Regions from separate parts of the Paraburkholderia sp. BL10I2N1 genome, predicted to be linked through region 4. Evidence: predicted binding sites of a transcription regulator. Region 4 holds the regulator's gene; each other region holds the start of a gene.
The links. Region 4 encodes LexA, which represses DNA repair genes until DNA is damaged. Its sites were predicted from a motif close to ACTGTATNNNNATACAGT; they were not measured.
Positions count from the first base shown of each region.

Region 1 (7,272 bases), 2.1 Mb from region 4:
ACGGTTCACCTTCTGGCCTTCCGGACCGGTCTGGTGCGTGACGAGCTGCATGCCGAGGATCTGGTTCGAGTACTCGCGAACCTGGTCCAGCGACTTGGCAACCTTCACGCCGCCGCCCTTGCCACGGCCACCCGCGTGGATCTGAGCCTTCACGACCCAAACCGGGCCGCCGAGCTCTTGTGCGGCCTTGACCGCGTCATCCACCGAGAATACCGGCTTGCCGCGCGGTACCGCGACTCCGAATTTCCGCAGGATTTCCTTACCCTGGTACTCGTGAATCTTCATGCGTGATTCCCTTCAGTCTGAGAGTTGGATTGAACTTCGTTTCCGCTTTTTTCGCTGATGCGGGACGCGCCGCTTACGCGGTCCGTCCGGTTGGCTGTACTGCCCGCGTGTTCCACTGCCTGTTCCGCAGTGCGCGGCGCGCGGCCATACCAGCGCGGATGAAACTGTCGCACCGCCTCGCCGTCGAATCGCAGCGCGTGGCAGCGACCCAGCTGGAATGGCGGTTTGTCGATTGATTGTCCTGCCGGCTTGTTTGCCGCTCCGTTCGTACCGCTGGCGGACTCGTCTCCAGAACCTGACGCCTCCCCCGGCGCACCATTGTGCGTATCCCACACGTCGCCCGCGAACGCCTGGATGGCTGCGGTGGGCAGGAACGCGCACAACTCGGTGAGATGCGTGCAACCTGCCGTTCCAGCCAGCAAACGGGCAGCATCGCGACGGAAATTGTGGAACAGATTGAGCCCGATGAGGGCCCGATAGGCGGGGTTGGAGGCTTCGCACTGACCGGGATAGGGCACCCAGTCGGATGACGCTTGTGCGTCCACGACGTTGAGCTTGCGATCGATCGTGATGCGGAGCCAGAGTTCATGGATCGGCTGACCGTTGGTCCGGACGCCCGACGCAAGCGCTACATCGCGTGGCTTTGCGTCGGTGAGACACGCCTCGATATCCCACAGACCATCTTCGCGCTCATAGGCTTCCGCACGGATTGCGCGACGATGGCGCAACTGACGGAAGACTGGCGGGGAAAGCGGCATGCGGGAGGTAAGGCCGGATTGGAAAACCAGCGAATTTTAGCATACTGGGTATTTGTCGCTGCGCGGATCCGGCCGCCCCGCCAGGCTTGACTTTACGGGCTATTCGCTGCTGTCTGGCCACTCTTCGTCGATACCCTTCAGGATCTTGCTTATCGTCGATCCGGAGAAACCGCGCGCGGCCAGAAAGCGCTTCTGCTTCGCGCGCTCGGCGGGCGTTTCGGGAATCTGACCGAATTTCTTACGCCATACCGCTTGCGCGCGAGCCAGTTCGGTCTCGCGCAACTGGGCGCTGGCTTCTTCGATCAACGTCTGGCCGACCGCATGACGCTTCAGTTCATTGACGATCCGGCTTGCGCCGACACGCGACGCACGCCGATGAATCAGGCTTTCGGCAAACCGGGAGTCCGATAGCCAGCCTTCGCGCTCGAGCGCGTCGAGCACGAGTTCGAGCGCATCCGGTTCTTCCGCATAGTGCGTCAGTTTTCTCGACAGTTCGGCACGGCTGTATTCGCGGCGTGACAGATAGCCGAGAGCACGGCCTTTCAGCGAGGGGGCAGGACGTTGTGAATTTGAAGCGCGTTGTTTGCCGATAGCCGGCGCGTCACCAGGTGCGCGGCGCGACCGGGTGTAGGTGCTTTCTTCGGGTGCTTGATCCGATGCAGCGCCAGTTCGGGCACTGCCGGACGAAAGGTGTCCTGCAGCCCGATCATGTGCATCGAAGGATTCGAACGGATCGAAAGAATCCTGCGAAGACCCTAACGAGGCAGGTAAATCGCCTGACGATAAGGCCGGGCCGGACGAATCCGGCGCCGTTCGCCGTGAAGGACTTGACGGGTGTGAAGAACCACTTTCACGCGGCTCAACCTCAACATCGTCACGCGGGTCGCCCGCATCGTGCCCTGCGTGCAATACAGGTCGACCCTTGCGTATCACGCGACGCTTACTCCTCTTCGTCCGCGACTTCGACGCCCGTCACGACCGCGTCCGCCATCGCGTTCACACCGAGCGATTCGCGGATGCGATTCTCGATTTCACGTGCGATGTCCGGATTCTCGCGCAGGAATTCGCGCGCATTGTCCTTGCCCTGGCCGATACGTTCGCCGCTGTAGCTGTACCAGGCGCCTGCCTTGTCAACAATCTTCGCCTGCACGCCGAGATCGATGATTTCGCCCTGACGCGAGATACCTTCGCCGTACAGGATGTCAAAGATCGCTTCGCGGAACGGAGGCGAGACCTTGTTCTTGACGACCTTCACACGCGTTTCGTTGCCGATCACTTCGTCGTTCTTCTTGATCGAACCGATACGGCGGATGTCCAGACGCACCGACGCGTAGAACTTGAGCGCATTGCCGCCCGTCGTGGTTTCCGGGTTACCGAACATCACGCCGATCTTCATACGGATCTGGTTGATAAAGATAACGAGGCAATTCGTGCGCTTGATCGTGCCCGTGAGCTTACGCAGTGCCTGCGACATCAGGCGTGCCTGCAGACCCGGCAGCGAGTCACCCATTTCGCCTTCGATTTCAGCCTTCGGCACGAGTGCCGCGACCGAGTCGATCACGATCATGTCGATCGAACCCGAACGCACGAGGGCGTCGGCAATTTCGAGGGCCTGCTCGCCCGTGTCCGGCTGCGAAACCAGCAGATCGGATACGTTCACGCCGAGCTTGCTGGCGTACTGGATATCGAGCGCGTGCTCCGCATCGATGAACGCCGCCGTGCCGCCGATCTTCTGCATTTCGGCAATAACCTGCAGCGTCAGCGTCGTTTTACCCGACGATTCCGGCCCATAGATTTCGACCACGCGACCCCGGGGCAAACCGCCGACGCCCAGTGCGATGTCGAGGCCGAGTGATCCTGTGGAGACCACCTGGATGTCTTCCATTACCTCGCCCGCGCCGAGCCGCATGACCGACCCTTTGCCGAACTGCTTTTCAATCTGCGCGAGCGCGGCAGCCAGTGCCTTGCTCTTTTCAGCAGTCAGTCCAGCCTGGCCTTTCTTGCTTTCTTCCATGAATCGTCCTTTGCTATGATGAACGGCGTCTGAGGCAGGTGTGCCGCCCCCGGGTATGGAACCCTTTCACAAGGCAACGCACTGAACGCAGACACTGTATAAAAAAACAGTGGTTTTGGCAAGCACGATTCGCATGCTTCTCTAGACGTGCGGAAACTCGCGTGCAAAAACTCGCCGCCACCACAAATACTTTCGGAGACCGCCGCGCGCCAGGCGATACCACGACGCGGGCAATGCCAGAGCCTCAACGCATCATGCGAATTCTCATTGCCGAAGATGACAGCATACTCGCGGACGGCCTCGTCCGATCACTCCGCCAATCGGCCTATGCTGTCGACCACGTGAAGAACGGCGTCGAAGCCGATACCGCGCTGTCGATGCAGACGTTCGATCTCCTGATTCTCGATCTCGGCCTGCCGCGCATGTCGGGGCTCGAAGTGCTGAGGCGCCTGCGCGCGCGCAATTCGAATCTGCCCGTGCTGATCCTGACGGCAGCCGACAGCGTCGACCAGCGCGTAAAAGGCCTCGACCTCGGTGCCGACGACTATATGGCCAAGCCGTTCGCCCTCAACGAACTCGAAGCCCGCGTGCGCGCCCTCACGCGCCGCGGGGCGGGCGGCGGCCCGACGGTGGTAAGGCACGGCTCGCTGTCGTTCGACCAGGTCGGACGCATCGCCTATGTCAACGACCAGGTGATAGATCTGTCCGCCCGCGAGCTCGGCCTCCTCGAAGTGTTGCTGCAACGGATCGGCCGGCTGGTGTCCAAGGAACAGCTCGTCGATCACCTGTGCGAATGGGGCGAGGAAGTCAGCAACAACGCCATCGAAGTCTACGTGCACCGCCTGCGCAAAAAAATCGAGCCCAGCGGCGTACGCATCATCACCGTGCGCGGCCTCGGCTATTGCCTGGAGAAAGCGGCCCCGGCGCCCGCGTCCCCTTCGCCAGCATCGCCCTCTTCCCCGGCTCCCGGCGCGATGCCCGCCAGCCACTACTTCAAGTAGGAATCGCGCATGCCCGCTCGCGCTGAGCACGCCGCGGAACAAGCCGGGCACCTTGCGCCGCCCGTCGCGAATCTCGACGACGAGGCCCGCGACGCCCGCTACGCGAATCCGTTCGCCCCACCGGACGAAACTGAGGCTGCCGCCGACGCGCGCCCGCGCTCGCTGTTCGGTGAAATTCTCGACTGGATGCTCGCGCCGCTCCTGCTGCTGTGGCCGATGAGCATTGCCGTGACGTATCTGGTCGCCAAGTCGATCGCAAACGGGCCGTTCGATCGCGCGCTCGAAACCGACGCATACGTGCTGGCGCGACAGATTCATCCGGTCAATGGCGTCGCCGAACTGTCGCTGCCCGATTCGACGCGCGACTTCCTGCGTGCCGACAATATCGATAGCGTGTTCTATCAGGTGCTCGGCACGCGCGGCGAACTGGTGAGCGGCGACCGCGACATGCCGCTGCCGCATGAGGACGACCGGCCGCAGCCGGGTCTCGTCGAATTCCGCGACGACGTGCTGCGCGGCAACGACATCCGGGTCGCCTACACGACCGTCGAGTTTCCGCAAACGCCCGGCGCGCAGCCGGTGCTGGTGCAGGTCGCCGAAACGCTCGACAAGCGCAGCCAGCTCGCCAACGACATCATCAAGGGCGTGATCCTGCCACAGTTCGTGATCCTGCCGCTCGCGATCCTGCTTGTGTGGTTCGGACTGTCGCGCGGGCTCGCCCCGTTGCACGCGCTGCAATCGAACATTCGCGCGCGCCGGCCCGACGATCTGTCTCCGCTCGAAGCCCGGCGTGCCCCGCCGGAAATCGAACCGCTCGTGACTTCGTTCAACGACCTGCTGACTCGCCTCGAACAGAACATGGAGCTGCAAAAGCGCTTCATCGCCGATGCCGCGCATCAGATGAAAACCCCGCTCGCGGGCCTGCGCACGCAGGCCGAACTGGCGTTGCGCCAGGATGCGTCGGCGGAAGTGCACCGCTCGCTTGAACAGATCGCGACCAGTTCCGAACACGCGGCGCGGCTCGTCACGCAACTGCTGGCGTTGGCGCGTGCAGAAAACCGCATGTCAGGGCAAATTTTCTCCCCCGTCGAGGTGACGGAAGTGGCGCGCAGCGCGGTGCGGGACTGGGTGCAGGCTGCGCTCGCCCGACAGATGGATCTCGGCTACGAAGGACCTGGCGAGCCGGACGAGCGCATCGAAGTCGACGGCAATCCGGTGATGCTGCGGGAGATGCTCTCGAACCTCATCGACAACGCAATTCGCTACACGCCCGAAGGCGGGCGCGTGACGGTTCGGGTCCGTCCGGATCTGGCGGCACGCCTCGTGCACCTCGAAGTCGAGGACACCGGGCTGGGCATTCCAGCCGCCGAACGTGAGCGGGTGGTCGAGCGCTTCTACCGGATTCTCGGCCGGGAAGGCGACGGCAGCGGACTCGGCCTCGCGATCGTGCGCGAGATAGCGACGATGCACGGCGGCACGCTCAGCATCGAGGACAACGTCTATCAAACGTCACCGCGACTTGCCGGGACACTCGTCCGTGTCAGTTTGAGGCTGCTGGAACCTGCACGGGACTTACCCTAACCGACACCCTCGGGGCAGCGGCATTACCACGCCACATTTTGCTTGATAGAAGCAGATACTGGCCGGATAGATGGATTTTCAATGCCATTAGCTGCATCATTGTTACACGCATATCGATCTTGATTTCGCGACAACGCGTCAGTAGGCCGTAAGTTTTTGCTCCAATAATCGGCTCACGGGGACGCCTCGTCGGGCGGACCGCGTGCTTATATCAATATTGGAGACGACATATGGCTACCGTTGGCGGGCAAATCTCGCACGCGCCGATGACGAACGATGAGAAGCGGGTGATCTTCGCATCGTCGCTAGGCACCGTTTTCGAATGGTACGACTTCTATCTGGCCGGTTCGCTTGCGGCCTTCATCAGCAAGAGCTTCTTCTCCGGCGTCAATCCGACCGCGGGCTTCATCTTCACGCTGCTCGGCTTCGCGGCCGGCTTCGCGGTGCGTCCGTTCGGCGCGATCGTGTTCGGCCGCCTCGGCGACATGGTCGGGCGCAAATACACGTTCCTCATCACGATCGTGATCATGGGTATCTCAACGTTCGTGGTCGGCTTTCTGCCGGGGTACGCGGCGATCGGCTTTGCGTCGCCGGTGATCTTCATTGCGATGCGCCTGCTGCAGGGCCTCGCGCTCGGCGGCGAGTATGGCGGAGCGGCGACCTACGTGGCGGAGCATGCGCCAGCCAATCGACGCGGCTACTACACCTCGTGGATCCAGACGACGGCAACGCTCGGCCTGTTCCTGTCGCTGCTGGTGATCCTCGGCGTACGCACGACCATGGGCGAAGAAGCGTTCGGCGACTGGGGCTGGCGCATTCCGTTCGTCGCGTCGATCCTGCTGCTCGGCGTGTCGGTCTGGATCCGGTTGCAACTGCGCGAATCGCCGGCTTTCGCGCGGATCAAGGCAGAAGGCAGGACGTCGAAGGCGCCGCTCACTGAAGCGTTCGGTCAATGGAAGAACCTGAAGGTCGTCATTCTGGCGCTGGTGGGCCTGACCGCTGGCCAGGCGGTCGTCTGGTACACGGGCCAGTTCTACGCCCTCTTCTTCCTGACCCAGACGCTGAAAGTCGACGGCACCAGCGCCAACATCCTGATTGCGCTGGCGCTGCTGATCGGTACGCCATGCTTCGTCCTGTTCGGCGCGCTTTCGGACAAGATCGGCCGCAAGCCGATCATCATGGCGGGCTGCCTGATCGCCGCACTCACGTACTTTCCGCTGTTCCACGCCTTGACGCACTTCGCGAACCCGGCGCTCGAGGCCGCGCAGCAGAAGTCGCCGATTGTTGTAATCGCGAACCCGGATGAGTGCTCGTTCCAGTTCAACCCGGTCGGCACGGCAAAGTTCACGAGCTCGTGCGATATCGCGAAGAGCGCGCTGTCGAGGGCCGGCCTGAACTATGACAACGTGGCTGCCCCGGCAGGCACGCTGGCGCAGATCAAGGTTGGCGACACCGTAATCGACACGTTTGATGGCCGGGCCGCCGACGCGAAGGAACAAGGAAAGGCATTCGAGAAGTCGCTCGGTGTGGCGCTCAAGGCCGCCGGCTATCCGCCGAAGGCCGACCCATCGCAGATCAACTGGCCGATGACCGTGGTGATCCTGACGATTCTCGTGATCTACGTGACGATGGT
Region 1 is NZ_SNWA01000001.1:1,943,021-1,950,292, reverse strand. It holds gene sucC (ADP-forming succinate--CoA ligase subunit beta) at 1-285, opposite strand, end outside; gene B0G77_RS09105 (DUF2889 domain-containing protein) at 282-1,043, opposite strand; gene recX (recombination regulator RecX) at 1,143-1,976, opposite strand; gene recA (recombinase RecA) at 1,984-3,057, opposite strand; gene B0G77_RS09090 (response regulator transcription factor) at 3,312-4,058, shown strand; gene B0G77_RS09085 (sensor histidine kinase) at 4,068-5,639, shown strand; gene B0G77_RS09080 (MFS transporter) at 5,870-7,272, shown strand, end outside.
Region 1: recA (recombinase RecA) is a predicted target of LexA. The motif match lies at 3,151-3,168, and genes of this name have one in related genera.

Region 2 (7,272 bases), 1.6 Mb from region 4:
TGTTATGCATCCGTCGCGTAAACTGGCCGATCTTCGTAAAGAGGTTCGTCGTCCGCTCGAACATGCTTTCGTGCGCCGAGCCAAACGGGTTGAACACACGGATCTCGATGTTGTCGTGCGTGTTCAGTGCGGCCATGATCTCGTCGATGTCCTTGAAGTTCAGGTCGTCGACCAGCATGCGTACCCGCACGCCGCGATCGGCCGCATAGAGCGCGGCGCCGAGAAGGAGCTTGCCGGTCGTGTCCTCGTTGGCGATGTAGTACTGCAAGTCGAGGGTTTTCGTCGCTGCGCGGGCGAGCGCGACGCGCATCTGCAGCGCGTCGGTGCCGCTGGACAGCACCCGGAAACCCGATTCGCCCGGATGCAAGCGTTCGAGCGGTGCGAGCGCCGTGCCGAGCGCGGTGGGCGCCGAAGCGGGCAGCGCCTGGGTGATGTCGCTATGGTAGTCCGTCGCAGGGGGGCGAGTCGCACAGGCGCTGACGAGTGCGACGACGACACCCACGAGTACAGTCCCGATGCCTGCCCGCCACGTCGTGTGTCCTGCGCGCAGACGGAGCGCCAGGGCCATGCCGTTCTTGCGGTTGTTGTAGGCCGGCACCTTTTTCTCTCCCTTTGAATCAACCGCGGATGGCTGCGTGCCGCAGCGCCGGGGTCGTCATGGATATTGCTTACGCGGTCCATGAAAACATTCTAAGGGGAATCCGGCGTGCGAGCCGGTCCGTGCCCTGGCTCTTTACCAGGTCCGGTGCGGGCGCAGCCGTCATTTCAGACTGCGTGGAAAAGCGACGGCGGTGTGTTGCGACCTGGCACCGCTCGCGCCGAAGTGCGGCATAGGGTGCAAGGTCGGCGACAGGAAGATTACCGGTCTGAGCATTCGCGCAGCCATCGGGGCGATGGCTGCGCGGTTCCGGCAAACCTCAGCTTTCAACTGCCTGTTCAGTCGTTTTTTCAGCGTTTACGGGGTAAATCCCGGGTCGGCCGCCGGCACCTGCCGCAAGCTCAGGCGGTGAAAGCGCAGCGTCATGAGCAGCGCGACGCTGGCGAGACCTGCCGCAAGTCCCCACCAGAGGCCGCGGGCTCCCAGCCCGAAATGGAACGCGAGCGTATAGCCGGTCGGAAAACCGATGCCCCAGTAGCCCAGTGCGGCCACCATCATCGGTACGCGCGTGTCCTTCAGGCCGCGCAGGCAGCCCGACCCGACTGTCTGCATTCCGTCGACGATCTGGAAGATTGCCGCGACACCGAGCAGGGAGGTCGCGAGCTTGACGGTCGCTGCGTTCGCCGGGTTATCCAGATGCAGGTAGAGACCCACGATCGCATGCGGCGCCAGAACCAGCACCATCCCCGACATCGTCATGAACCCGACGCCCAGCGCGAGCGCCACGAAACCGGCGTGGCGCGCGGCGAGGGGCTGCCCGGCCCCGACCCAGAATCCGACCCGCACGTTCGCCGCCTGGCCGATGGCGAGCGGCACCATAAACGCAACCGAAGCCACGTTCAACGCGATCTGATGCGCGGCGAGTTGCGCTTCGCCAAGCAGTCCGACCATCAGGCCGGTCGCGAGAAAGAGCGTCGACTCGACGCCGTAAGTGATCGCCACCGGCCAGCCGATACCGAACAGTTCGCCCATCAGCGGCACATTGGGCCGTGTGGCGGTCACGAAATGCCTGAAGCGCGGCCGCAGATGCAGCAGCGCCATCAGCACGATCGCCGTCATCCAGACGGTGATTGTGGTCGCCGCCGCCGAGCCGAGAAAGCCGAGCCGCGGCAGGCCGTAAGCGCCGTGGATCAGACCGTAGTTCAGGAACGCATTGACGCCGACGCCGCCAATCGACACCCACAGCAAGCGCTTCGCGGCCCCGATGGCGGGCAGGAACGAGCGCATCAGGCCGATGCCGATCAGGCTGCCCGGCGCACCCCAGCGCAGCACCGCGGTGTACTCGCCGACGTTATGGGCGAGCACGGTCGGCTCGCCGAATGCATTCAGGAGCGGCGTGGCGAAGGACAGTAACGCGAAGCCCGGCACCGACAGCAGGATCGAAAGCACGAGGCCGGTCCAGTAGATATGGGGCACGCGGTCTTCGGCCTGTGCACCGCGGGCGTGCGCAACGCTCACGCTGACGGATGTCAGCACGCCCTGCAGCAGCGTCACGACGACGAAAAACAGATTCGCGCCTAGGCCGCCGGCGGCCAGTGCGTCCGGGCCGAGTGAGCCGAGCAGGATGGTGTCGGTGACGCCCATTGCCATCTGCGACAGCTGGGCGATGGCGAGCGGTGCAGCGAGGCGGGCGGTATCGGCTGCGTGGCGGGTGAGCGTGGGAGGCCGGGCGGCGACGCGGGAAAAACCAGACTGGGTCATGAACGAGGGGCGCGGAATGTCGTCCGCATCGCTTTCTGCCAAAACAGAGAGCTTATTGCCTGCGCGTGCCTGTGTCGATCATCAGGCACATTTTTGGTGCGATTTCTTTCGGAATCCCTGCGCCGCTACGCTTCGTGGACCGCGATTCGCGTGTCGCCAAGCAGCACGACCTGACCTGCGCGGATCTTGCAGGTCTTGCGTAGCTCGACCTGGCCGTCGACCGTCACCGCGCCCGAGGCAACGATCAGCTTCGCTGAGCCGCCGCTGTCGGCGAGTCCGGTGATCTTCAGAAGATTGTGCAGTTCGACGTAGTCGCCGGTCAGCATGAAATCGAGGTTAGGCATGGTGCGCACCGGCAAAAGGCATCGTGGGAAGGGTTCGCATCATAAGCCAGAAGAGTCGTACGCGCAGCCCGCGTGCCAGCTTCGTTGCGCATCGGCCGCAAAAAGGGCGCTTGTCGCGGTGGGTTGTATGGATATACAGTATGCCTCGCCGCCCATTTTGCCTTTTCGACCATCGTGCCTCCTGTCGCCGATTCCCCGTCTTTCGATGCCGCCGTCGACGTTCACGCCTACCTGGCAAAGCTCAACGACGCGCAGCGCGCGGCCGTCGAATATGGCGCGGACGATGCGGCACGTATCGCTGGTGCGCTGCTCGTCATCGCCGGAGCCGGTTCGGGCAAGACGAATACGCTTGCACATCGCGTGGCGCATCTCGTGGTGAAAGGCGCCGACCCGCGCCGCATCCTGCTTCTGACTTTTTCTCGCCGCGCCGCGCAGGAAATGACCCGGCGCGTCACGCGCATCGCGGGTGCGGCGCTCGGCGCGCGCGCTGCGATCGCGCAGGGGCTGACGTGGTCGGGCACGTTTCACAGTGTCGGTGCGCGTCTGTTGCGCGAATACGCGGATCTGATCGGGCTGTCGCCCGCCTTCACGATCAACGACCGCGAAGACTCCGCCGACCTGATGAACCTCGTCCGCCACGAACTGGGGCTGTCGGCGAAAGAGCGGCGGTTTCCGGCGAAGAACACCTGCTTCTCGATCTATTCGCGCGTCGTCAACACCGGCCGGTCGCTCACGGATGTGCTGGAGAGCGCGTTTCCGTGGTGCCGCGAATGGGAAGCAGACCTGCGCGCGCTGTTCGCCGCGTACGTCGTGGCCAAGCAGACGCAAAGCGTGCTCGACTACGACGATCTGCTGCTCTACTGGTCGCACATGGCAGCGGAGCCGTCGATTGCCGCGGACCTGTCGGGGCGCTTCGATCACGTGCTCGTCGACGAGTATCAGGACACCAACCGCCTGCAGGCGTCGATCCTGCTCGCGCTGAAGCCCGATGGGCGCGGCCTGACGGTGGTCGGTGACGACGCCCAGTCGATCTATTCGTTTCGCGGCGCGACGGTGCGCAACATCCTCGATTTCCCGGCGCATTTCGATCCGCCCGCGAAGCAGATCACGCTCGAACGCAATTACCGTTCGACACAGCCGATTCTCGCCGCTTCGAACGCGGTCATCGATCTTGCGGCCGAGCGCTTCACCAAGAATCTGTGGACCGATCGCGCGTCAGCGCAGCGCCCGCGCCTCGTGACGGTCGCGGATGAGGCCGATCAGGCGCGCTACGTCGTAGAAAAGGTGCTTGAAGCGCGTGAAGAAGGCATGAAGCTGAAAGCGCAGGCGGTGCTGTTCCGGGCAGCACATCACAGTGCCGCGCTCGAGATCGAACTGACCCGCCGGAATATCCCGTTCGTCAAGTTCGGCGGGCTCAAGTTTCTCGACTCAGTCCATGTGAAGGACGTGCTCGCCGTGTTGCGCTGGGCGGAGAATCCGCGTGACCGCGTCGCGGGTTTTCGCGTCGTACAGCTTCTGCCCGGCATCGGCCCGGCAACGGCGACGCGCGTGCTCGATCAGGTTGCCGGGCAAGTCAGCGCAGGCGCCAGTACCTGCGCGGAACACGCGCCCGCGGCGCTGGCGTCGTTCGCGCCGCCGACGCGTGCTGCTGAACACTGGCAACCGTTCGTTGCGCTGATGTCCCGCCTGTGCGGCCGCCAGTCGGCGTGGCCAGCCGAATTCGAACTGATCCGCCGCTGGTATGAGCCGCACCTGGAGCGCAATCACGAGGACGCCGCGATCCGCCACGGCGATGTGCTGCAGATGGAGAGCATTGCGGGCACGTATGCGTCGCGCGAGCGGTTTCTGACCGAGCTGACACTCGACCCTCCCGACGCCACCAGCGATGAATCCGGCGTGCCGCTAATCGATGAAGACTATCTGATCCTGTCGACCATCCATTCGGCGAAGGGTCAGGAGTGGCGCAATGTGTTTGTGTTGAACGGTGTCGACGGCTGCATTCCGTCCGATCTCGGCACCGGTAGCGATGAAGAACTGGATGAGGAGCGCCGCCTGTTGTACGTCGCGATGACGCGGGCCAAGGAAGATCTGCATATCGTCGTGCCGCAGCGATTCTATGTCCATAACCAGACGCAACTGGGCGACCGTCACGTGTGGGCGTCGCGTACGCGCTTCATTCCGGCGCATCTGATGCCACTTTTCGACGCGCACGCATGGCCGCCGGTACCGTTGGCCGCCGTGCCGACAGCCGCAGGTCTTGCCGCGGCCGCGCAGGCCAAAATCGAGATTGCGGCGAAGCTGAGGAAGATGTGGGATTGACCGCTTGCCGGACGGGCGCCGCCGTCGCGGTCGCCCGTTCATGTTTGCTTTTACCGCGTCTTTACCGCGTTTTTGCCTGTTAGCGCGATTGCCGTTGCTGCGTTCGCGGCAGCGGCGTAAAGAAATTGCGTAGCCACGCGGCGAGCCGCGTAAACACGTCGTAGGGTTCTTCGACGAAGAGCTCCGGCTTAAGAAGGCGCAGATACTCCATGACCTGCTGCGCTTCCTGTTTCTGGAACGAGCCGTGCGAGAGGCCGAGCCGCAACAGACCGCGCAGTTCGCCGAGCTTTTCACGTGCAGTGCTGCCGACGCTCGTCTCGCAGCCGACCTTCGCCTCGTACACCCGCTGACGGAGTGATTCCGCGAGCCGCCACGCCGGCGTCTGCATCTGCTCCTCCAGCACCTGGATGTCCTGCGCCGCTGACTTGATCTGCGCTGCAAGCGGGTCGATCAGCGACGCTTCACCTTGCGCTTCGTTGACGATCGCCGTTGCCCAGTCGCGGCATTGCTTCGCAAGCTCTTCCGGCGTCCATTCGGAGCGGGCCGCGAAACCGAAGCCGAATTCGGTGGCCTGCCGCATCAGGATCGCGACGACGTCGGGGAATTCCTTGTCGAGCGTGCGCTTGGCCCATGCATACTGGCCGCCCTGCAACATACGCTGCACGGCGTGTTCCGTTAGCGGGACCATGTTGTCCAGCAGCTTGGCGCGCAGAAAATCCTCGAACGACGGCGTCGCAAATTGCGGATCGAGCTTCAGCGAGACGCGCAGGAAAGCATCGAAATCCTTACGCAGCGACGCGACGGTTTCGTCCTTCAGTGCAAGGGTGATCTGGCCCATATCTTCTTCCCGATTGGTCGTACCGCGCTGCGTCCTCCAGGCGTTGCCGGCTGCGACCTGCCCCGTGAGAGGCGACGCCGGACGCATCGCGCGTTGGTCCCTGCTTCCCGGCACGACCGGCGGAAATGCCGGTCCGACAAGCGGACTTCGACTGTTTATCGGCGGGGGAGGGAGAAACTTGAGCCGCGTGTAAGGTTCTGTGCGCGGATGTAATGTGCAGCGGGCTCAGACGGGCCAGTCGACAAAAAAGGCGCGCAGCGGGCGAGACGGGCAGGGCGAGTGCGCCAGCCGCCGCCGTGTCTCCGGCAGGCGGCTGAATGCGCCGACGTGTGCCCGTTACTTGAGCACGACGCCTTGCCACAGGAAGAACGTGGCGAGGCCGACCGCGATGGTCAGCAGGGGCCGCCGCGTCAACGCACTGACGACGACGGCGGCCAGCGCGCCGACCAGTTGCGGGTTGCGCCAGGTCAGTTCGGCGCCGTTGCCATGTGGCGACACGGCCATCGGCACGATGATCGCGGTCAGCACCGTAACCGGGACGAACCCAAGCGCCGTGCGCACGAGGGGCGGAAATACCAGCCGCTCGCCGACGATGAAGACAGTCGTGCGGATCAGCAAGGTGATCACGGCCATGCCGAGAATGATCAGGACGTAGTTCATCGCGTCGCCTCCACGGCATGCTGGCGCGGCGCACGCGGCCGCGACAGCGCAACGCCGACCGCGACAGCGACGAGCACCGCGCCGAGCAGTCCGAGCTTGTATGGCCAGTCCTGCCAGAAGAACGCGAGCGCGCCCGCCGTTGCCGCCGCCGCGATATAGCGAAACGCGACGAGCTGGGGCACGACAATGGCGATGAAGGTTGCGACCATCGCGAAATCGAGGCCGAGCGACTGCAAGCCGGGAAAGGCCGCGCCGAACAGCAGTCCGGCGAGCGTCCAGATCTGCCAGTTCACGTACATCGACACACCTGAGCCGAGGAAATGGTACGGCCCGATCGAGCCGGGAGGTTTGCGGCGATAGTGCGCCCACGCGACGGCGAATACCTCATCCGTCAGCATGCTGCCGAGCACGAGACGCCAGCGCAGCGGCAGATGCGCGACATAGGGTGCAAGCGTCGCGCTATAGAGCACGTGACGCAGGTTGACGACGAAGGTGGTTGCCCACAGCACAATGAAGCTCGCGTTCCCCGCGAGGAGTCCGACGGCGATGAATTGCGCCGAGCCGGCGAACACGGCAAGCGACATCAACTGGCCGTGCCAGAGATGGAGCGGCCCGGAGGTGACGAGCGTGCCGAAGATCACGCCGAAGGGCGCGGCGCCGATCATCATCGGGATGGTGTCGCGGGCTCCAGCGACGAATTCATGGAAATGGCTGGGCTGGGTCAATCTCTCTTCTCCTTTGAACAAGGAGCG
Region 2 is NZ_SNWA01000001.1:2,453,592-2,460,863, forward strand. It holds gene B0G77_RS11510 (phospholipase D family protein) at 1-598, opposite strand, end outside; gene B0G77_RS11515 (MATE family efflux transporter) at 956-2,359, opposite strand; gene B0G77_RS11520 (RNA-binding S4 domain-containing protein) at 2,485-2,703, opposite strand; gene B0G77_RS11525 (ATP-dependent helicase) at 2,878-5,022, shown strand; gene B0G77_RS11530 (DUF4088 family protein) at 5,102-5,860, opposite strand; gene B0G77_RS11535 (AzlD domain-containing protein) at 6,197-6,520, opposite strand; gene B0G77_RS11540 (AzlC family ABC transporter permease) at 6,517-7,188, opposite strand.
Region 2: B0G77_RS11525 (ATP-dependent helicase) is a predicted target of LexA. The motif match lies at 2,826-2,843, and genes of this name have one in related genera.

Region 3 (7,272 bases), 1.1 Mb from region 4:
TGCTGTCGAAGTAGTAGTTGTAGTCGCCAACGATCACGTCGCTCCAGCGCGCGAGTTCCTGCGCGAGGTAGTACGGACAGACATCATGCGCGAGCGCCGCGGTACGGACCGCCGCGCGATCCAGTCGACCCGACGCCAGCGCGGCGCTGCGCGCATCGGCGAGCCGGTCGTAGAAACCGCGCGCGAGCGGACACGACTCACCGCGGCACGCCTTGTCCGGATGCTCGCAGGCCTTGTCGCGCGCGACCAGTTCAAGCACCCGCAGCGGCAGTTCGCCGCCGCCCGCGCTGGCGCGTAGCGTTGCGACGGCATCGAGTGCCAGCGCCCGGCCTGGCGTTTTGGCCGTGAGGAAGAAGACCCGGTCCAGCTGGTCGCCCGCGCACGCCTTGAGCAACGGAAAAATCGTCCCAAGCGTCTTGCCGATACCGGTGGGCGCCTGCGCCATCAGGCACCTGCCATCGCGCGCGGCACGGTACACCGACACCGCCAGTTCACGCTGACCGCTGCGAAACGCGCTGTAGGGAAACGGCAGCGCGGCCAGCGCGGCATTGCGCGCGTTGCGATGCGATTCTTCGCGCATGGCCCAGTCGCTGAAACGCTCGCACTGGTCGACGAAGAATGCTTCGAGCGAGGCCGCCGTATGCGTCTCGGTCAAGAGCGTTTCCTTCTGACTCACGATATCGAAGTAGACGAGTGCGACGAACAGTTCCGCGAGCCCGCGCTGCTGGCACAGCAGGTGGCCATACACGCGCGCCTGCGCCCAGTGCAGCGCGCGATGATTGGCCGGCATGCTGTCCAGCTCGCCACGATAGGTCTTGATCTCCTCCAGCCGGTTGAGCGCGGGATCATAGCCGTCCGCACGGCCGCGCACGGTCAGCCCGCGATGCACGCCAGTCAGCGTGATTTCGGCTTCGTAGCCGCTCGCGCGCCGGCCGCTCACCGTCGCATGGCCGGCGATGCCTTCCTGCCCCGTCGGTGCGGGCGTGAAGCGCAAATCGAGATCGCCCCGCTTCGCCGCGAATTCGCACAACGCACGCACGGCGACGATGTACGTCACGCCAAAGCCCCCACCGGAGCGGCGGCGCGTGCGTCGTCGGCCCAGCGCACGTCGAGCACGCGCACCGGCATACCGTGCTCGACGCAGTATTCCAGCCAGCGGATCTGGTTGTCCTGAAGACGGTCGCCAGGACCTTTCACCTCGATCAGTTCGTACCGTCGCTCGGCAGGCCAGAACTGGATGAGATCCGGCAGGCCCGAACGGTTGCTTCTGATGTCCATGAGCAGCCGTTCAAACCAGCGCTTCAGATGCGCGGCAGGCAGACAGTCGAGCGCGAGCGTCAGCAGCTCCGGCGTGAGCAGCCCCCAGAAGACGAACGGCGACTGCAGACCAGCCTTGGATTCGTAGTGACGCAGGATAGTGTCGCGATATTGCGTACTGTCGAGCTGGGCGAGGCAGGCGGCGAATTGCGCGGCGCGGCGCGCGTGGAAGTCGGGCGCGTGCAGATCCGCCGGACCGCGCTGGAATGGGTGAAAAAAGGCGCCGGGGATCGCCGCAAAAACCGGCTCCCAGCACAGCAGACCGAACAGCGAATTGATCAGCGCGTTTTCGACGTAGTGAACCGGCGCCTCGACGCACCCCAGATAATCGCGCGCCACCGCTTCGACGTTGACGGGTTCCGAGGGGCGAGGAAGCGTGAGCACGCTGCGCGCAATAGCGCGCGCCCCGGCCGGACGCGGAACCGCCTGCCCGACCCTCCGTTGCAGCCGTGGCAGCATGCGCGCCACGCGCTGGCTTTCCTCATCGCTCTCGGGCGCATCAACAGCCTGCCCCGCAAGCGCGAACGCCTGCTCGAAGTGGCCGCCGCGCTCGAGCACCCGTATGCGCCGGTGACGGGCTCCCGGCCACAGGCACCGTTCGTAGACCGTCAGCGCAGTCGCCCAGTCCTGCAGACGCTCGCAATGCTGGCCGATGCGGAACAGCAGCCTGGCGCGGCGCGTCTCGAGCCAGATGTTCGCGCTGGAACAGGCATCGACGGACGACAGCAGCGCATCCAGCGGTTCGTCATCCGGCCAGCCATCGAGCGCTTCACGGCATGCGTGCAGCGCAAGATAGACATCGATATCCGCGCGCTGCTGAAACGCCCGCGACGACGGCGCGAATGCCACCGTTTCGTACTGGAACACACCGAGATCCGCAAGCACGAACTCCGACCAGTCCTGATGCAGGTTGCCGAAAAACATCAGCCGCAAGCGGTCGCACAACGGCGTGACGGCCACCCGAAGCACACGGTCGGACGATTGCGTGCACCAGAGCGCGAAACGTCTCGCGTCGCCGTGCCGTTCGCGCAACTGCGCGAGCAGATCCGCCTTGCGGATGCTGGATCGGGCGGCGACGCCGGAAAACATGCTGGACAGTTCGGGCCGGGTGCAGACGCTGAACAGTTCGTCGAGCGTGAGGAGCGGGTCCGGATCGACGAAGCCGCGCGCGACGAGCGGCTGCGCAGCCTCCAGCGGGCAACCTATTTCGCTGTAGACAAGCCTGCTTGCGCGAAAGAGCGACCCCTTGCGCATCAGCATCCGCACGAGGAGCGCCTGCGAGGCCAGCGGCAAGCTGTCAAACGCATGCATGAAAGCGTGTTCGGCCGGATCGAGCAGGTCGTCGTAGCGCTCGTCGACCCACGCCAGCGCGCGCTGGAAATTGCGCAGGTAGTAGTGAGGATCGGGAGAATCCGTCAGCACGGGCATTCAAATAACAGCTGTATATATGTACAGCGATCATAGCAGGTCAACGGCAGGGTTTTGACAAGCAGAAGCTGTCCGGGCGCCCAATTCCCACCCAATTCCCGCCGCCTTCACGCCGCGCATCGACGACAACCGTGCCAGGCTTCGCGCAGAATGACGTCGCTCGATGGATTGAAATCATGGCTTCTTTCACATCGCGAGTCGCTTCATATATGCGTCCCCGCAATGTCGAAAACAGATGTTGCGGAAGCGGTGGAAAATCGCATGATGACCACTTGCCGACAGGGCTGGCCATCTCGCATGTGAGTATGCAGTCAAAGCTGCATCGGTTGTTGGGGCGAATCAGCTTTTCGAGGCACCAGGGGGCATGCCCCCCTCCGGCAGAGGCATATCGGGTTCGCCGCCTGACGTGCGCTCGGACGAAGACACCATGCCGTTCTCCATCGCGTAGCGCAGCAGATCGACGTCCCGGTCAATGCCGAGCTTTTCCATCGCCTTCGACTTTTGCGAGCTGATCGTCTTCTTGCTACGACACAGCCGGTCTGCAATCTCATTGACAGTCAAACCAGATGTAAACAGGCGCACAACTTCAGATTCACGCTGGCTGAGAACGTCCGTCGAGCCGCGGCCACGACGATTCCAGTCGATCGACTGAACGATCTCATCGACTCTCGGTGAGTAGTATCTGCCACCGCTATAGGCGGTATGTACAGCAGGAATAAGGTGGCTGACAGCATCGGATTTGCTGACGATGCACAATATGCCTTGCCTCACGAGCGCGCGAAGCACCGCCGGATTGTCCAGCATGGTAAGCACTACGAGCTTGACAGACGGATAGCGCCGCTGGATCAGGGAAAAAAGCGCGATGCCGTCGCCGTACTCGCCCGCCGGCATCGCGTAGTCGGACACGACAACGTCGCACGGTTTTGCATCGAGCAGGGCGATCAATTCCGTCGAACTGTGCGCAGAGCCCATCAACTGGATCGTGCTGATCACCGACAACTCGTGTTCGACACCGCTGAGCATGGCCGGGTGATCGTCTGCGAGTAGAACACGGATCGTGAGAGAAGCCATACGACGTCCTCTATGCCGCGTGAGGCATGTGAAGGGGTTACCCGGCGCTGGGGCGGCCAATCACTTTACTAATTATTTACACGCTGGCACAAACCAGCAAAACTGCCCAACCAATAAGGCCCGGCAAACGACGCGCGGGCACTCTCCGCATCGGCGCGCCGATAAGCAGATATTTCATACTACATGATAGTGACAGGCAGGGGCATCCGCCAATGTCAGTTTGCCACGGGTAGTCGATAGGCTGCGATATGCGACGGATAGCGAATGGTTGCTTTGTCCCGGCAGACGTTCAGCAGCGAACCCAGGCGTGCCGGCCAGAAGACGGCAATCCGTCCCGGCATATGACCCGTAACGGCCGCCACATCCGTGTCAGTCACTTCTCTGCAGGTAATACTCCTCCCACTCATGCAGCATCTGTTTTCTGCGCTGCGGAGACGCATACATGAAGTCGTTCATATTCGACAGAAATCTCATCTGCTCGCGTTTTGACAACGCCCCGAATTTGATCAACAGTTCGCGTATTCTCGTAATGTCATCCGTATTCATGGCTAGTCCTTAGCGCAATCTTTTTACCACCGACCTGACAAACGCAAAATGCCCTGATGAAACTGCTGGGGGGCAATCTTGTCTCCCTCCACCACCGTTAAATTATTTGGGGATATGGTGGACGACACCAGTCCGCTCTCGATCCCGTAACGCACCAGATCGGCGTCCCGCGCGATACCCAGTTTGACCATTGCTGTTGTCTTTTGCGCGCTGATCGTCTTTTTGCTGCGATGCAGTAGCGCTGCAATTTCCGTAACCGACATTCCAGACACAAAAAAACGCACCACTTCAAGTTCCCGCTTTGTTAGCGGGGAGCCAGCCGCGCTGCCCCGGACGCCAGGTTTGATCGATGCGGCGATTGTCGCCATCCGCGGTGACAAATAACGGCCATTCGAGTACGCGGTATGAACGGCCGTCGTCAGGTGTTCGACCGAATCGGCTTTGCTCAGAATGCAATGAATCCCCATATCCAGTAGCGAGCGCACGACCGCTGGACTCTCCAACATGCTCAACACTACGATTTTGAGATTCGGGTAACGCTGGCTAATCAGAGAGAAAAGCGCCAGACCGTCACCATAGTCGCCCCCGGGCATCACATAGTCTGACACCAGCACGTCGCAGGGATGATGGTCCAGAGTTGCAATAAGCGCTGTCGAGTTTTTTACAGCGTCGATCACGGAGATCGTGCAGCTCTTCTCCAGGCCATGACGCACGCCCTCGAGGATCACAGGATGATCGTCAGCGAGAACTACGCGGATCGTGAATGAGTTCATGGTTGATTTCCATAGAAGGATGCAGCTGGATAGGATGCGGGCTGGAATCATTCGGATAGCCCAATGAATCAACAGCGGGCCACGCCAGCCATCAAGCCAACGACATCGCAAGCCATCGGCTCATGCGAAGCGAGCGCATGCTTCAATCCGCACTGGGCGGCATGTACGTGAAACCATGATCGAGATCCATCACGGAAATGCCCGCCTTGGCCGCGCCTCACAGCTCGTGGGATGCGTAGCCAACATCGAGTTAGAACGACGCCTTGTCGTATCGCTTTCCCAATGTCATCTCTCTTGTCTCGATGACACCACAGAGACTTTATTCATGCGGCATCCCACCGATAATAGGCGCAGTCCTATAAAATCTTAAGAAATTGTCAAATACGCCTAGTCCAATATTTCTCAGTCAGAAATTCCGCTGATTTTCATATTTCTCTTAATGAAAGTAGACCAGGTCCCATTTTTAGGAATGGTTTGCATTCGAGTGAAAGCCGACGAAAAATCGTCCAGGAAAAGCAGGCCTGACCGCATTGCCGCGCTGACTACACGTCTTCGACCAACCGGCGATGGTCCGCAAGTACCGCAGTCACGTGTCAATCTGCGCATCGGTCGCCCGCCTTGCGAGCGCTATCCAGGCAAGCGGCTCGAAGCGGGCCAGCGCCTCACTCAGCCCGGCGGGGTCGTTGCTTCTGGCGAGCTGCTCCATCTGCTCGCAGGCGCTCGCCATCTCCGTCTCGTGAATCATGGCGAATGAGCCACGCACCGAGTGAAGGTGATCAAGCATCGTTTTCATGTCGCCCGAATTGAGGGCCTCGTGTAGCGTCGCCAGCGATTCCCCGAGCGAGCGTGTCAGCGCAACATACACCCGCTCGGGCAACGGACCCTGTGCAATGTCCTGTCTCGTCGACACGCTGCTAACGGGACGCCTGCCAGCCTCGTTGACCAGCCGACGCAGGGTCTGATCGATCGTGTCGAGCAGAGCCGGCTTGACCAGGACCGCGTCGATTCCAGCGCTCTCACATCGCGCGCGCTCCTCCGCTGCGGCATGGGCCGTAATCGCGATGATCGGCGCAATCGCCTTCTGGGCCCGCAGGCATTGCGCCAGGGTGTAGCCGTCCATCCCCGGCATGTTGAGATCCGTCATGACCGCGTCATAGTGCCGCTCGTTAAAGCACCGCAGCGCTGCGCTTCCGCTGTCAGCCACATTTGCTTCGTATCCAAGCGTCGCGAGTTGCGCCGCGAGCAGTTCGCGGTTCGAAGTCTGGTCGTCGACGATCAGGACGCGAACCGCTTGTGCGTCGTTCAGCACAGACTCCGGCCCGACAGGTTCTTCGCCGGCATGATCAGCCGGCGCGCCTGTATCAGTCCGGATTGGCAGCGTCACGACGAAGGTGCTTCCCACATCGGGCTCGCTTCTGACCAGAATCGTGCCGCCCATCAGCTCCGTTAGACGCCGGCACAGCGCAAGTCCAAGGCCGGTTCCGCCATAGCGCCGGTTGATCGTCGAATCCGCCTGCGTGAACGCATGAAACAGCTTCTCCTGCTGGGCAGGCGTCATCCCGATACCCGTGTCGATCACGCCGATAATGACCGGCGAGTCATCGACAGTATCGTCCTTGAGGTATACCTCGAGCAGCACTTCGCCAGTGCTGGTGAACTTGATAGCGTTGCTGACCAGGTTGACCGCTATCTGCCTGATTTTCGTCGGGTCGCCAAGGTAGTGCGGCGCGAGCGAGTCGTCAATGAAGCACTCGAATTCGAGTCCCTTCTCACGCGCCATCGGAGCGAAAATCGCAGCGACCTGACGGATCGTGTCGCCGAGATCAAAGCGGATTGTCTCGAGGGTCATCTGGCCAGACTCGACCTTCGAGAAGTCGAGAATGTCGTTAATGATGCCAAGCAGCGCGGTAGACGAAGACGTGATGACCTGCAACCGCTCGCTCTGCGACGCCGACAACGGCGAACGGCCAAGCAGTTCGAGATTACCCAGAATCGCATTGAGCGGCGTGCGTATTTCGTGGCTCATCATGGCCAGGAAAGCCGACTTCGCCTGATTGGCCGCATCGGCTGCTGCACGCGCTTCATTGAGCTTTCGTTCGGTGTTCTTGAGGGAAGTGATGTCGGAGAAGCTGCATAG
Region 3 is NZ_SNWA01000001.1:2,928,031-2,935,302, reverse strand. It holds gene B0G77_RS13720 (ATP-dependent DNA helicase) at 1-1,057, opposite strand, end outside; gene B0G77_RS13715 (VRR-NUC domain-containing protein) at 1,054-2,745, opposite strand; gene B0G77_RS13710 (response regulator transcription factor) at 3,085-3,816, opposite strand; gene B0G77_RS13705 (response regulator transcription factor) at 4,386-5,135, opposite strand; gene B0G77_RS13700 (ATP-binding protein) at 5,722-7,272, opposite strand, start outside.
Region 3: B0G77_RS13715 (VRR-NUC domain-containing protein) is a predicted target of LexA. The motif match lies at 2,756-2,773, and genes of this name have one in related genera.

Region 4 (7,272 bases):
GGCGACGAACGTCAGCCGGTACGAGGCGAGCACACGTGGCGACGTCACGGCGCGCACGAACTGCTCCCAGTCGAGGGTGGCGGTCTTCAGGAAGGTCGCCGCCAGCGGGATCAGCACCACGAGGCTCAGATACGCCACCGTGATGCCGAGTGTCAGGCCGAAGCCGGGTAACGCGCCCGGCTTGCGGAAGGTCAACGTCGTCATGCTGAATGCCCTTGTTACTCGATTACTGCGGCTGGTAGATCGAATCGAAGATGCCGCCATCCGCGAAGTGTGTCTTCTGCGCGTTCGCCCAGCCGCCGAAGCTGTCGTCGACCGTGTACAGCCTGAGCTTCGGAAACTTCGAGGTGAGCGCGGCCGGCACCCTGTTCGAACGCGGACGGTAGAAGTTCTTCGCCGCGATCTCCTGGCCTTCGTCGCTATAGAGGAAGTTCAGGTACGCCTCGGCGAGCCTGCGCGTGCCGTGTTTGTCGACCACCTTGTCCACCACGGCAACCGGCGGTTCGGCCAGGATGCTCGCCGAAGGCACGACGATCTCGAACCGGTCCGGGCCGAATTCCTTCAGCGACAGAAACGCCTCGTTTTCCCACGCAATCAGCACGTCGCCGATGTCGCGCTGCACGAAGCTGGTCGTCGCGCCCCGGGCACCCGAATCGAGTACGCCTGCATTCCTGTAAAGCTTGCCGACGAATTCCTTCGCCTTCTGGTCGTTGCCGCCCGGCAGATGGGCGGCGTAGGCCCACGCGGCCAGGTAGTTCCAGCGGGCGCCGCCGGAGGTTTTCGGGTTCGGTGTCACGATCGACACGCCCGGCTTGATCAGGTCGTCCCAGTCCCTGATGTGCTTCGGGTTGCCCTTGCGCACGAGAAACACGATGGTCGACGTGTACGGCGACGCGTTATCCGGCAGACGTTTCTGCCAGCCCCTGTCGATGAGACCCTTGCCGGCGAGCGCGTCGATGTCATAGGCGAGCGCGAGCGTCACGACGTCCGCCTGCAGACCGTCCAGCACCGAACGCGCCTGCGCGCCCGAGCCGCCGTGCGACTGCCTGAAGGTGACCGATTCACCGGTCTTTGCCTTCCATTCCTTGCCAAACGCCTGATTGACATCCTGATACAGCTCGCGCGTCGGGTCGTACGACACATTGAGGAGCGTTGCATCCGCCCGCGCATGGCCGGCGAAACCCGCCGCCGAGATGCCCAGCGCAAGTGCCGTGATGACGTTGCGCGTCCTGCCTGTCAGCCCCGAATTTCCGAACATCCGCTTTCTCCGTGTTCTTTGTATTGATGCAGCGTTGGTTTGCATCGATTGCGGCGCAGTCTATCGAACGGCCTTCATTATTAAAAATAATCGTTCTTCATTTTTTAATACGAAAAAGTGCTAACAACGGACAGGCGTGGCGTTCCAGCACGAAAACGTGTGTGACGATGTCCGAAACCAGCGTTGCAACGACACCGCCGGAACCGAACCTAAAGTAAAGCTTGAAATGCGCCGGATACTGTATAAAAATACAGTCACCTGTCTATCCATACAGTGGCGCCATGACCAAACTCACCGCACGACAGCAGCAGGTTTTCGATCTGATTCGCCGGGCCATCGAGCGCACGGGCTTTCCGCCCACCCGCGCAGAAATTGCCGGCGAACTCGGTTTCAGCTCGGCCAACTCGGCGGAAGAGCATCTGCGCGCACTGGCGCGCAAGGGCGTGATCGAACTGGCCGCGGGCGCTTCGCGCGGTATCAGGCTGCTGTCCGGCTCAGACGACAGCCCCTATCAGTTCACACTTCCGCACGCGAGCATCATGCAGCTGTCGCTGCCGCTGATCGGCCGGGTGGCGGCCGGCAGCCCGATCCTGGCTCAGGAGCACATCTCGCAACACTACGCGTGCGACCCGGCGCTCTTCTCGAGCAAACCGGATTACCTGCTGAAGGTACGTGGGCTGTCGATGCGGGACGCGGGCATCTTCGACGGCGATCTGCTGGCCGTTCAAAAGAAGAGCGAAGCGAAAGACGGCCAGATCATCGTCGCGCGGCTCGGCGACGATGTCACGGTGAAGCGGCTGAAGCGCCGGCCGGACGGCATCGAGCTGATCGCCGAGAACCCGGACTACGAAAACATCTTTGTACAGGCCGGCAGCGCCGAATTTGCGCTCGAAGGCATTGCGGTTGGGCTGATTCGCCCGACCGAATTCTGAATCTCGCCAGGAGAGTCTCATGGAACGCCTTGCCCGCCTGATCCCGTTTCGCCAGTTCGGCCGTCTGCGTCATCTGCGCAATATCGTCCCATGCGCACCACTCGAGGCGATTGCCACGCCGTCGCTCTTCGGGCGCGACGCGACAGCCGGGGCGTCCGGTGCTTCGCCCCTGCCGTCCGCGCTGCCGGCCTTCGCGCGGGTATCGCTGAATTCCGGACTTAACGCGGAACCCGCAAGACGCGCACCGGTGCGCGTCTATCATGGGTCGTCGCGGCTCATCATGGTGGGTACAGTGGATGCGGTCTGCCGCATGATCGACCACTGCATCGCTGAAGAGCGGGCTGGCGTGCAAGGCGCACTGTTCGAGTGATGGGCTGTTCCGATGACCCGTGGGCCTGAGGCGATTGCGCCGCAGATGCGCTGCGACCGCGCCGTGTCCCGGCCCGACTTGCGGCTCAGGGGATCGTTTCCACATGGTTGCGGTCAACGTTAGATCACATCTGACAGAGGCTCACCCTCCATGGCTGTTTCAGCACCTCCAAAGAAGAAGCACCGTCCTTTTCGGTCGCTGGCGATTGCGGCCCTTGTGGTCGTGGTTGTGGCAGCGCTGATATATGGCTATGCCTCGCCGTATATCGCGCTCAACCGTCTCAAGCGCGCAGCCGACGCGCGCGATGCGGAAACGGTCAACGAATATGTCGACTTCCCGGCTCTACGCGACAGTCTGAAACAACAGGTGACCGGCTTGCTCGTGCGGCGTCTCGACGGGCAGCACAGCGGGAATCCGTTGGCCGCCATCGGGGCAATGATAGGAGTAGCCTTGATCGGTCCGCTGGTGGATGCCTATGCAACGCCGGATGGCGTCGCGGCCCTGCTGAACGGCATGCCGCCGCGCGGCGAGCCCGGCGAGCGACCACCGCAGCCACCATCGGCGGCATCGAATGAGCCGTCTGGATCGGCAGGCTCAGCAGGAACGGCGAGCGCAACGCAAGCACCGTCGCCTGCGCCGCCCACCGCATCGTCTTCTTCAGAACAGCCGACCCCGCTGCAGCCCCCGCAGACCACTGCGGGTTATCGCGGGATCAACGAGTTCGTCGTTACGTATCAGCACGGTATCGGCGATACGCGTTATTCGGCCATCCTGCGCCGCGACGGTCTGTTTTCATGGAAGCTGTCAGCCGTTGATCTGAATGGCTGACGCTATACGTAACTGATGTTACTCAGCGTGACATCAGGCCGCTGTAGTCGTCGAGGCTGCAGCGGCGGCCTCCTGTTTCTGTTCGGCGGCTGAGGAACAGGCCACCAGAATGCTGCAGGAGACCCGGTCGAGAAGCGGCGTATTGCCCGCACCCATCCACCATCGCGAAAGTCCTGTACGGCAACGATGGCCCACCACCACGAGGTCCACTTGCAGTTCGTTCGCGAGATTGGCGATTTCGTCGATCGGATGACCAAACGCAAAGTGACCATGAGCCTGTACGCCGCGCTCGGTCAACCAGTTCACGCCTTCTTGAAGAATTTCGCGGGCTGTTTCTTCGAAACGACCGCACGCGACATCGGTCAGCAGGCCCGCGCTTTGTGCGATGCTCGATCTCATGTCGACCACGGACAGCAGATGCGTTTCCGCTTTCAGGTCCAGTGCAAGATCCGCACCGCAGCGCAGCGCCTTGCGGCCTTCGCGCGAGCCGTCGTAGCACAGCAGGATTTTTTTGTAGCTCGCCATGATCTTCTCCCCACCGCCCGATGCGGCTTCGCTTCAATCATGGTGCGCCGCAATTCCGCTTGCAAGGGATGGAAAACGCTTAGTGCGTCTCCACCGCGTTTGAGGGCATGCCGCAGTGCAATAAGCACCTTTCAGGCATCAGGGCGCCGCAAACGCAACGCAGCCAATGCCCCTAGAATGGGCAGCCCGGCCGGTTTTTTTACGGCACACCTCGTGCAGTCACCCATCCATGTCCGCAGCCGAGATTGAATTCGAGAACGTAGAGAAGCGTTATGGCGAGAAGACTGTCGTTGACGGACTTTCGTTCCACGTCCGCGCCGGCGAGTGCTTCGGTCTGCTGGGGCCAAACGGTGCCGGTAAGACGACGACACTGCGCATGTTGCTTGGCATCGCCGCACCAGATGCGGGCACGATCAGGCTCTGCGGCGAATCGATTCCGCTGCGGGCGCGTTATGCCCGAGCGCGGGTCGGTGTCGTGCCACAGTTCGACAATCTCGATCCGGACTTCACCGTTCGCGAAAATCTGCTCGTGTTTGGCCGCTATTTCGGTTTGAGCGCCGCGCAAACGCGCGACAGGGTGCCGGCGCTGCTCGAATTCGCCCGGCTCGAAAACAAAGCGGACGCGCGCGTCGGCGAACTGTCGGGTGGGATGAAACGACGTCTGACGCTTGCTCGGGCGCTCGTCAACGATCCCGACGTGCTGATCATGGACGAGCCGACCACCGGTCTCGACCCGCAGGCCCGGCATCTGATCTGGGAGCGTCTGCGCTCGCTGCTCGCGCGCGGCAAGACGATCCTGCTCACCACGCACTTCATGGAAGAAGCCGAGCGGCTGTGTCACCGGCTGTGCATCATCGAGGAAGGGCGCAAGATTGTGGAAGGTGCACCGAATCAGTTGATCGCGTCGGAGATCGGTTGCGATGTGATCGAAATCTACGGACCCGATCCCGTCGCCCTGCGTGACGAACTGGCGCCGCTCGCCGTGCGCACCGAGATTAGTGGAGAGACGCTGTTCTGCTACGTCGAGGATCCGCAGCCTGTCCACGCGAAGCTCAAACAACGCTCGGATTTGCGGTGTCTGCACCGGCCCGCCAATCTTGAGGACGTTTTTCTGCGGCTCACGGGCCGCGAGATGCAGGACTGAGCCTGCGCGATGCAGCCGACTCATTCAACGAGGGGCGCCCCCTTCTGATCACCCGCCTCCGACAGACACGAGATTCACCCGACCCTATGGACGCGCGCAGCTACGATACCCCCGGCAAACCCTCCCGGCTGCACGAAGGCTTTGCCGCCCTGCCGGCCAATCCGGTCAACTGGATTGCGGTCTGGCGCCGCAACTATCTGGTCTGGCGCAAGCTCGCGATTGCGTCGATGTTCGGCAATCTCGCCGATCCGATGATCTATCTATTCGGTCTCGGTTTCGGACTGGGTCTGATGGTCGGCCATGTCGACGGTGTCTCGTACATCTCGTTCCTCGCGGCAGGCACGGTCGCGTCGAGCGTGATGATGTCGGCGAGTTTCGAGTCGATGTATTCGGGCTTTTCGCGGATGCACGTACAGCGCACCTGGGAAGCCATCATGCAAACGCCGCTCACGCTCGGCGATATCGTGCTGGGTGAGGTGATCTGGGCCGCCAGCAAAGCGACGCTGTCCGGCGCGGCGATCATGCTGGTGGCGGGCGCGCTCGGTTATGCAAGTTTTCCTTCGATGCTGCTCGCACTGCCCGTCATTGTGCTGACCGGACTCGCGTTCGCCAGTGTCACGATGATCGTGACCGCCCTCGCGCCGTCCTACGATTTCTTCATGTTCTATCAGACGCTGGTGCTCACGCCGATGCTGCTGCTCTCAGGCGTGTTCTTTCCGGTTACGCAATTGCCCGCGGCCGCACAAACCGTCACGCTGCTTTTGCCGCTCGCGCATGCGGTCGATCTGATGCGGCCCGCGATGCTCGGCAGGCCGGTTGAAGATGCCGCGTTGCACGTCGCCGTGCTGGCGGCCTATGCGGTCGTGCCGTTTGTGATTTCGGCCGTGCTGTTCCGTCGCCGTCTGATGCGCTGAACAGGCATGCGCACCGCGCGGACCGCCATGCCCATGTGGCGTGTGGGCAGTCCGTCAGTCTTCGTCGTCGGTCCACGGAATGTCGACGTCCGAGATGAACGCGACCGTGGCGAACGGACCGCCGTCCTGACGTCCAATCTTGCCGTCTGCCCGTTGCCATTCGACGCGGAACACCGTGCCCGGATCATCCGCCACGAGGCGGATCGTGCGCACTTCGTCCGGATCGGCCGCTTCCACCGGGCCATCGAGCGAGATGAGCAACGTCTGCGGCCACAACCCGTCAGCCGGATCGTAAATGCGATCGCCATCGGGGATCAACGTGAACGCTTCCACGCCAATAGTCGCCGACGCATCGACAATCATCTTGCCCAGTGCGCGCAGCAACGCGGTCGCCCGCGCCGAGTTCGCCTGGCGGATAGCGAGGTCCCCGCGCGTCAGCGCCTGTTCAAGTTTCGGATTGGTTTTCTGTTGCGCCATTCTGTTTCCTGGATTCCATCGTTCTTTTCAGCGTGCGGTCGTGGAAAGCCCGCCGCCGATATTGCAATTGCCAATGAGGGTTGAAAAAGATTGCAGCCGGTCATGGGTGGTTGCGTTCGCGGACTGAATCCTACCATTCGGGTGTGCTGCAATGCGGCAGCGCGGGCGCGGTGGCTAGACCGCACCCCCAGTCCCCCCAGTGTAGGTCGCGTTTGGCGATTGAACACGTCAATTCCACCCGCGAGCGCGAGAAAGCGCACCGATCGGGTGTGCCGCCTAAAAACCCAGTGCGATCGCCAGCAGACCGGCGACCACGCCAAAAGCCACCACCGACACGGCCACGACCGACAGCACGCGGGGCCGGAACGAGCGCGTCAGCATTGCGAGCGACGGCACGCTGATTGGTGGAAGCGTCATCAGCAGCGCGCCTGCCGGACCGACGCCCATGCCGAGCGACAGCATCGCCTGAATGATCGGCACTTCGCCCGCCGTCGGAATCACGAACAGCATCCCGGCCACCGCCAGCGCGACAATCCAGCCGATATGATTGCCGATCTCAGGCCCCACATGCGGAAACAGCCACGCGCGCGCCGCACCGAGCAGCAGAATGAGGACGATGTATTCCGGAATGAGGCGCACCGCCATCCGGCCGAGAATCTGCAGCCAGCGGGCAAATGCATGGCCCGTCTGCTGCTCGGCAATGAGTTGCGCAAGCTGCGTATCGGCGGCTTCCGATTCCCTGGTGGTCACGAGGCGGTTCATCAGATAGCCCAGGCCGAACACCATCAGCACCCCGAGTACCAGCCGCAGTGCAGTCCAGTTCC
Region 4 is NZ_SNWA01000001.1:4,011,815-4,019,086, forward strand. It holds gene cysT (sulfate ABC transporter permease subunit CysT) at 1-204, opposite strand, end outside; gene B0G77_RS18585 (sulfate ABC transporter substrate-binding protein) at 227-1,258, opposite strand; gene lexA (transcriptional repressor LexA) at 1,540-2,190, shown strand; gene B0G77_RS18595 (hypothetical protein) at 2,210-2,560, shown strand; gene B0G77_RS18600 (DUF2939 domain-containing protein) at 2,711-3,388, shown strand; gene B0G77_RS18605 (universal stress protein) at 3,422-3,913, opposite strand; gene nodI (nodulation factor ABC transporter ATP-binding protein NodI) at 4,143-5,057, shown strand; gene B0G77_RS18615 (ABC transporter permease) at 5,144-5,971, shown strand; gene B0G77_RS18620 (hypothetical protein) at 6,026-6,448, opposite strand; gene B0G77_RS18625 (permease) at 6,725-7,272, opposite strand, start outside.